Regions from separate parts of the Streptomyces sp. NPDC059567 genome, predicted to be linked through region 2. Evidence: riboswitches for the same ligand, from Rfam matches in the RefSeq annotation. Region 2 holds a riboswitch; the other holds the start of a gene.

Region 1 (4,317 bases), on a different contig from region 2:
GTCGTACCCCTCTATCTGTCCGTCGCGCTGGGCCTGTCCGCGCTCATGACCGGGGCGCGCATCCTGCCGCTGTCGGTGACCCTGCTGGCAGCGGCGGTCCTGATTCCGCGTTTCTTCCCGGACGTCTCGCCGCGGCGGGTGGTACGGCTCGGGGTGCTCGCGCTGCTCGCGGGCGCGGTCGCCCTGATGGCCGCGCTGGACGCCGACGCCGGCGCGGAGATCGTCACGGTCCCCCTCCTGCTGATCGGGCTCGGCATGGGCGCGCTGGCCTCGCAGCTCGGTTCGGTCACCGTGTCCGCCGTACCGGACAGCAAGAGCGCGGAGGTCGGCGGTATCCAGAACGCCGTCACCAACCTCGGTGCCTCGATCGGTACGGCGCTGGCCGGGTCGCTGCTGATCGCCGCGCTCACGTCCTCGTTCCTGACCAGCGTCGAGCAGAACGCGGCGATTCCGGCCGAGGTCAAGAACCAGGCCGCCGTCGAGCTCCAGAGCGGCGTTCCGTTCCTCTCGGACGCCCAGCTCAAGACGGCTCTCGACGAGGCGGGTACCAGCCCGGAGGTGACGCAGGCCGCCCTGGACGCGAACGCCGCCGCGCGCCTGGACGGCCTGCGGGCCGCGCTGGCGATCCTCGCCCTCTCCTCGGCCGTGGCGCTGTTCTTCACCCCGCGCATCCCTTCCACGCAGCCCGGCTCGCCGCGGCCCTGACGGGCACGTGTCGTCGCTGTGCGCGGCGACCGGCGAGGAAGCCGTTCGGACCTGCCGGAGGGCGGGGGCGAGCGGTCGGCGTGAGGCTGGGGGTGAGGCCCAGGGCGCCGGACGGCGAGCCCGTGGCGGCCGTACCGTCCGGAAGGAGCGTGATCGGCATGGCCCGGAACCGCCGTCTGATCCTGAGCACGCCGTCGGAGGTCTGGCGGCTGCTGTCCAACGGCCACCGTTACGGGGAGTGGGTCACGGGAACCCAGCAGGTCCTGGCGGCGGACCCGCACTGGCCGGACGTGGGCGCCCGACTGAAGGTCCGGGTCGGCGGCGGCCCCTTCACCCTCGACGACACGGTCGTCGTCCGCATCTGCGAGCGGGAGCGGCGCCTGGAGCTGGAGGCGAAGGCGGAGCCCTTCGGTGCGGCCCGTATCGCCATGACCTTGCTCCCCTGGGGCGAGCACACGCTCTTCACCCTCGACTGGCATCCCCTCCGGGGCCCGGGCATCCGTATGCACGGGCTTCCCGTGGACTACCTCGTCGCCGTCCGCAACGGCATGATGCTGACGAAGCTGGCGAGGATCGCGGTGCAGGAGCACGCCGAACACACGGTCCAGGCCGTCTGACGGCCGCGGGGCCCGCCGCCGACGGCCCCGCCCCGGCGGCACGCGGTGCGGGACGGGCCACGAGGCCTCGGCCGTGGGGGCCCGCCGACGACGGCCCGGCCGTGCCGGGACGGGCCGTGCGGCTCCGGCCGCGTGGGACGGGCAGTGCAAGGGCGCCCGCGGTGCGGGACCGGCGGAGTGGCCTCCGCCGTACGGGCCCGCCGCCGACGGCCCGGTCGCATGCGACGGGCGGGGCGAAGGCGCCCTCCGTGCGGCTCCGGCCGCGAGGGTTTCCGCCGTGCGGGCCCGCCGCCGACGGCCCCGGCGGCACGCGGTGCGGGGCCCGCCGCGACCGCCCCGAGTCATGCGTGCGCGTCTGCGACACTGGTACCACCATGCCCAAGCCCGGAGAACTCACTTTCGTCGCCCCCCGCGGAGCCAAGAAGCCGCCGCGGCACCTCGCCGACCTCACGCCCGCCGAGCGCAAGGAGGCCGTCGCCGCGATCGGCGAGAAGCCGTTCCGCGCCAAGCAGCTGTCCACGCACTACTTCGCGCGGTACGCCCACGACCCCGCCGAGTGGACCGACATCCCCGCGTCCTCGCGCGAGAAGCTGCAGGGCGAGCTGCTGCCCGACCTGATGTCCGTGGTCCGGCACATCTCGTGCGACGACGACACCACCCGTAAGACCTTGTGGAAGCTGCACGACGGCACGCTCGTCGAGTCCGTGCTGATGCGGTACCCGGACCGGGTCACCATGTGCATCTCCTCGCAGGCCGGCTGCGGGATGAACTGCCCGTTCTGCGCCACCGGACAGGCCGGTCTCGACCGGAACCTGTCGACCGCCGAGATCGTGCACCAGATCGTCGACGGGATGCGCGCCCTGCGCGACGGCGAGGTGCCCGGCGGGCCCGCGCGGCTCAGCAACATCGTCTTCATGGGCATGGGTGAGCCGCTCGCCAACTACAAGCGGGTCGTCGGCGCCATCCGCCGGCTGACCGACCCCGAGCCGGACGGCCTCGGCCTGTCCCAGCGCGGGATCACCGTCTCCACCGTCGGTCTGGTGCCCGCGATGCTGCGCTTCGCCGACGAGGGCTTCAAGTGCCGGCTCGCCGTCTCCCTGCACGCCCCCGACGACGAGCTGCGCGACACCCTCGTGCCCGTCAACACGCGCTGGAAGGTCCGCGAGGTCCTCGACGCCGCGTGGGAGTACGCGGAGAAGTCCGGCCGCCGGATCTCCATCGAGTACGCCCTGATCCGCGACATCAACGACCAGGCGTGGCGCGGCGACCTCCTCGGGCGGCTGCTCAAGGGCAAGCGGGTGCACGTCAACCTGATTCCGCTGAACCCGACGCCCGGGTCGAAGTGGACCGCCTCCCGTCCCGAGGACGAGAAGGCGTTCGTCGAGGCCATCGCCGCCCATGGCGTCCCGGTCACCGTCCGTGACACCCGCGGTCAGGAGATCGACGGTGCCTGTGGACAGCTGGCGGCGTCCGAGCGCTGACCTTGTACTCTGTGCTCGAACACATCTCCATATTCCGACAGGGGAGCGCCACAGCGCTGAGAGTGCGGTCAGGACCGCAGACCCTCTGAACCTCGCCCAGGTCATTCTGGGTAGGAAGTTCGGTCGTAACTCGAGCTGTTGCGCCCTGCCCGCCTCACGGTCGGCAGGGCCGCGTCTCTTCCTGGTCACACCCAGGAGGAATTCCAGTGAGCACCAAGAAGATGGCCGCCGCGGCGATCGTCGCCGCGCTCGGCGTCACCACGCTCGCCGCGTGCGGCACCGAGGACGTCCGGGACGCGGCGGGCAAGTCCGGCGCGCCCACCCCGAAGACCGTGACCCTCGTGAGCCACGACTCCTTCAACGCCTCCAAGGAGGTGCTGGCGGAGTTCACCAAGCAGACCGGCTTCACGGTCAAGGTCCTCAAGAGCGGCGACGCCGGCGAGGCCGTCAACAAGGAGATCCTGACCAAGGGATCCCCGCAGGGCGACGTCTTCTTCGGCGTCGACAACACCCTGCTGTCCCGCGCGCTCGACAACGGGATCTTCGTCCCGTACGAGGCGAAGGGCCTGGACCGGATCCCGACCGAGGTCCAGCTCGACAAGGAGCACCGGGTCACCCCGATCGACTCCGGTGACATCTGCGTCAACTACGACAAGAAGTACTTCGCGGACAAGAAGCTCGCACCCCCGCAGACCTTCGACGACCTGGCGAAGCCCGCGTACAAGGACCTGCTGGTCGTGGAGAACCCCGAGCGTTCCTCCCCGGGCCTCGGCTTCCTGCTCGGCACCGCCGCCCAGTACGGCGACGACGGCTGGCAGGACTACTGGAAGAAGCTCAAGGCCAACGGCGTGAAGACCGTCGACAGCTGGGAGCTCGCCTACAACCAGGAGTTCTCCGGCTCCGCCGGCGGCAAGAAGGCCAAGGGGGACCGGCCGCTGGTCGTCTCGTACGCCTCCAGCCCGCCGGTCGAGGTCCTCTACTCCGAGCCGCAGCCCAAGGAAGCCCCCACCGGGGTCTCCACCGGCACCTGCTTCCGGCAGACCGAGTTCGCCGGGCTGCTGAACGGGGCGAAGAACCCCGAGGGCGGCAAGGCGCTGATCGACTTCCTGATCTCCAAGAAGTTCCAGGACGACATGCCGCTGCAGATGTTCGTCAACCCGGTGGCCGAGGACGCCACCCTGCCGGAGCTCTTCACGAAGCATGGTGTGGTGATCGACAAGCCGCAGACGATGGCGCCCGCGAAGATCGCCGAGAACCGTGACCAGTGGATCCAGCAGTGGTCGTCGCTCGTTCTGAAGTAGTTCCCGACCGCAGGGGAAGCGCGGCGCGGCTCGGCCTGATGGTCGTGCCCGCCGCCTTCTTCGCGCTCTTCTTCGCCTGGCCCGTCGTCTCGATCGTCGAGCGCGGGCTGCGGGTCGACGGGGCGTGGCAGTTCGGCCGGTTCGGCGAGACGCTGAGCCGGCCCGAGATCCTCGACGTACTCTGGTTCACGCTCTGGCAGGCGCTCGCCTCCA
Region 2 (4,317 bases):
ATGGGGGATCATTCCTGGCCGTTTCGATCACAGCTTCAGTAGCCGTGTGCACACAACTGCTTCATCTACTGCGGGGTACAAGATGCGAGAGTCGGTCCAGGCCGAGGTCCTGATGAGCTTCCTCGTCTCCGAGGAGCTCGCCTTCAGGATCCCGGTGGAACTCCGGTACGAGACCCGGGATCCCTACGCGGTGCGGATGACCTTCCATCTCCCCGGAGACGCGCCGGTGACCTGGGCGTTCGGGCGGGAACTGCTGCTGGACGGGATCAACCGGCCGAGCGGCGACGGCGATGTGCACATCGCGCCGACCGATCCCGAGGCGCTCTCGGACGTCTCCATCCGGCTCCAGGTCGGCGGCGACCGCGCCCTGTTCCGGGCCAGCGCTCCGCCGCTCGTCGCCTTCCTCGACCGTACGGACAAGCTGGTTCCCCTCGGTCAGGAACGGACGCTGGGCGACTTCGAGGACAACCTGGAAGCCGCGCTCGGCCGGATTCTGGCGGAGGAGAACGCGGGCTGAACGCCCCCCGGGCCCGCCGAAACGGCCCCGGACCAGTCACTTCGCCCGACGCCGGCGTCCACCCCTGGACGAACGCTTCTCCGGATCGCCCGGCCGGTCTGCGGAGACCACCAGGGCGGCCAGCGCGGTCGTGACCGGCACCGAGGCCACCAGACCGATCGACCCCACGAGCGTCCGGACGATCTCCTCCGCGACCAACTCGCTGTTGGCCACCGTCCCCACACTGCTCTGCGCGATGGTGAAGAGCAGCAACAGGGGCAGGGCCGCACCGGCGTAGGCAAGGACCAGTGTGTTCACCACGGACGCGATGTGGTCGCGGCCGATCCGGATCCCGGCCCGGTACAACGCCCGGGGCCCCATACGGGGATCGGCCTGGTGCAGCTCCCACACCGCCGAGGTCTGCGTCACCGTCACATCGTCGAGGACACCGAGCGAACCGATGATGATGCCCGCGAGCAGCAGACCGGACATGTCGATGTCCGGGTACAGGCCGTGGATCAGACCGGTGTTGTCGTCCGTGTTGCCGCTGAGCGACGCCCAGCTGATGAAATACGAGCCGAGCAGCCCGATCAGCAGCAGCGAGATCAGGGTCCCGAGCACCGCGACCGAGGTGCGCGCCGACAGGCCGTGGCACATGTAGAGCGCGATGAGCATGATCGCGCTCGACCCGACCACCGCCACCACCAGCGGATTCGACCCCTGAAGGATCGCCGGCAGGATGAAGAGGGTCAGGATCAGGAAGCTGATGGCGAGCGAGATCAGGGCCATCACCCCGCGCATCCGGCCGACGAGCACGACCACGAGCGCGAAGATCAGCGCCAGGACCGTCAGCGGAACCTTGCGGTTCACATCAGTCACCGAGTACTGCAGATCGCGTGGGGCGTCGGGGGCGTACGCCACCACCACGCCCTGCCCCTCGTCCAGTTGACGCGGCGCGTCCGGCTGCACGATCTCGACGAAGGTACGGCCCTTGTCGGGGCCGTCGGTGACCTCGATCGTCGCCTTCTCGCACTGCCCCTGCTGGGCGTTGGCGGCCTCACGGCCCTGGGGCGTGGAGGGGTCCTCGGTCGGCGGGACCTGCGCGGCGTTCACATCCTTGCAGTCGACCTTCTCGACCGAGGCGACCTCGCCCGCGTAGGTCTGCCGGTCGAAGCCGACGCCGGTGCGCTCGTGCTCCGGCACGCCGCCCGGCCACAGCACGACGAGTCCGACCACCACGGCCGCGGCGAACGGGATCAGGACCGCGGCGATGACTCTGCGCAGATGCCGGGAGACCGGCGCCGCCGGGCCGTGGCTGTGGCTGTGGCCGTGCCCGTGGCCCGCGTCCCCATGGGCATCGTGTCCATCGGGTTCCGGGGTCTGCTGCGAGGAAGTCACCGACAGATCATCGCAAGAACGACGGGGGCCCACTGTTCAGCACGCCCGGGTTGACGCTAGCGTGGTGGCACCTTTGCACACGCGGGAGCTCGGAGCACCGGGCTGAGAGGGCGCTGATCACCGTACGCGCGTACTGATGTACGTACGGGAGGAGGCTGCGCCGACCGCCGAACCTGTTACCGGGTAATGCCGGCGTAGGGAGATCGGTCTCATGACCATTCAGGATGCACGCACGCCTGCCACCAGCCAGGACGAGCGCAAGCCGGGCTGGCACAAGGGATACGTCGAGGGCTCGCGCCCCGACCTCCGAGTGCCCGTCCGTCAGGTGCACCTCACCAACGGCAAGGACGTGACGCTGTACGACACGTCCGGCCCGTACACCGACCCCACCATCGACACCGACGTACGGCGGGGCCTTCCGCCGCTGCGCGAGAACTGGATCATCAGCCGCGGCGACACCGAGGAGTACGCGGGCCGCCCCGTCCGTCCCGAGGACGACGGCATCAAGCACACCTCGCCGCGTGGTGGCCTCAAGAACCTCGACGCGGTCTTCCCCGGCCGCCCCCGCCAGCCCCGCCGGGGCCGCGACGGGGCGGCGGTGACCCAGCTCGCGTACGCCCGCCGGGGCGAGATCACCCCGGAGATGGAGTACGTCGCGATCCGCGAGAACGTCTCCCCCGAGGTCGTACGGGAGGAGATCGCCGCAGGGCGCGCGGTGCTCCCGGCCAACGTCAACCACCCGGAGATCGAGCCGATGATCATCGGCAAGCGGTTCCTGGTGAAGGTCAACGCCAACATCGGCAACTCCGCCGTCACCTCCTCCATCGAGGAGGAGGTGGAGAAGATGACGTGGGCGACCAAGTGGGGCGCGGACACGGTCATGGACCTGTCCACCGGCCGCAACATCCACACCACCCGTGAGTGGGTGCTGCGCAACTCCCCCGTGCCGATCGGCACCGTGCCGCTCTACCAGGCCCTGGAGAAGGTCGACGGCAAGGCCGAGGAGCTGACCTGGGAGATCTACAAGGACACGGTCATCGAGCAGGCCGAGCAGGGCGTCGACTACATGACGGTCCACGCCGGCGTGCTGCTGCCGTACGTGCCGCTGACCGCCCGCCGCAAGACCGGCATCGTCTCGCGCGGCGGCTCGATCATGGCCGCCTGGTGCCTCGCGCACCACAAGGAGAACTTCCTCTACACGAACTTCGAGGAGCTCTGCGAGATCCTCGCGACGTACGACGTCACGTACTCGCTCGGCGACGGTCTGCGCCCCGGCTCGATCGCGGACGCCAACGACGCGGCGCAGTTCGCGGAGCTGAAGACGCTCGGCGAGCTCAACACGATCGCCAAGCGCCACAACGTGCAGACGATGATCGAGGGCCCGGGCCATGTCCCGATGCACAAGATCAAGGAGAACATCGACCTCCAGCAGGAGATCTGCGAGGAGGCGCCGTTCTACACCCTCGGCCCGCTGACCACGGACGTCGCGCCGGCGTACGACCACATCACCTCGGGCATCGGCGCCGCGATGATCGCCTGGTGGGGCACCGCGATGCTCTGCTACGTCACGCCCAAGGAGCACCTGGGCCTGCCCAACCGCGACGACGTGAAGACCGGTGTCATCACGTACAAGATCGCGGCGCACGCGGCCGACCTGGCCAAGGGGCACCCGGGGGCGCAGGAGTGGGACGACGCGCTGTCGGACGCGCGCTTCGAGTTCCGCTGGGAGGACCAGTTCAACCTGGCGCTCGACCCGGACACGGCGCGTGAGTTCCACGACGAGACGCTGCCGGCGGAGCCCGCGAAGACCGCGCACTTCTGCTCGATGTGCGGTCCGAAGTTCTGCTCGATGAAGATCTCGCAGGACATCCGGCGCGAGCACGGCGGCGACCTCCAGTCCGAGGAGATCCAGGCCGGGATGGCGGAGAAGTCCAAGGAGTTCGCGGCCGCCGGCAACCGCGTGTACCTCCCGCTGGCGGAGTAGCCGCATCGGTACGTACGGGGCGGGTACGGACCGCACGGCCACGGGGGGTCGTGCGGGGCGTGCCCGCCGTGGCGTTCCCCGGATCACTCCGGCCGGTGCTCCGGGGGGCCGAACTCCGGGCTCGTGAAGTCCGGGCTGCTGAACCTGGGACGGCTGCCCGAGGCTCCCTCGCTCGGACTCGAGAAGTCCGGTCCGCTGTAGCCGATCTTCGGTATGCGGTCCTTACGCTCCGAGGGCTGCGGCGGCAGGGGCGGGGCCGGGTGTGCGGCGGGGTCGGCCAGGGCCTCCCGCAGGAACGGCAGGATGCCGCGTTCCAGCAGGGCGCGGCGCCAGGCGTCGCGGGCCCGGGACAGTTCGTCGTCCGGTTCACCGCCGGCCCCGGGGCCCGCGGCCACTTCGGTGGAGCGGTTGCGCAGCGCCGTCACAAGGAGGCCGACGG

What was found. Region 2 has a riboswitch for thiamine pyrophosphate ahead of thiC (phosphomethylpyrimidine synthase ThiC). Riboswitches for the same ligand answer to the same signal wherever they lie in the genome.
Region 1: another riboswitch for thiamine pyrophosphate. It lies ahead of ACFVZW_RS01515 (thiamine ABC transporter substrate binding subunit); the one in region 2 lies ahead of thiC (phosphomethylpyrimidine synthase ThiC).

The regions. Positions count from the first base shown of each region.
Region 1 covers NZ_JBHWBS010000002.1:16,245-20,561, forward strand. The annotation lists gene ACFVZW_RS01500 (MFS transporter) at 1-705, shown strand, start outside; gene ACFVZW_RS01505 (SRPBCC family protein) at 864-1,322, shown strand; gene rlmN (23S rRNA (adenine(2503)-C(2))-methyltransferase RlmN) at 1,697-2,803, shown strand; TPP riboswitch at 2,833-2,938, shown strand; gene ACFVZW_RS01515 (thiamine ABC transporter substrate binding subunit) at 3,025-4,104, shown strand; gene ACFVZW_RS01520 (ABC transporter permease) at 4,143-4,317, shown strand, end outside.
Region 2 covers NZ_JBHWBS010000014.1:61,372-65,688, forward strand. The annotation lists gene ACFVZW_RS09950 (SsgA family sporulation/cell division regulator) at 83-517, shown strand; gene ACFVZW_RS09955 (YibE/F family protein) at 554-1,894, opposite strand; TPP riboswitch at 1,966-2,112, shown strand; gene thiC (phosphomethylpyrimidine synthase ThiC) at 2,106-3,878, shown strand; gene ACFVZW_RS09965 (hypothetical protein) at 3,962-4,317, opposite strand, start outside.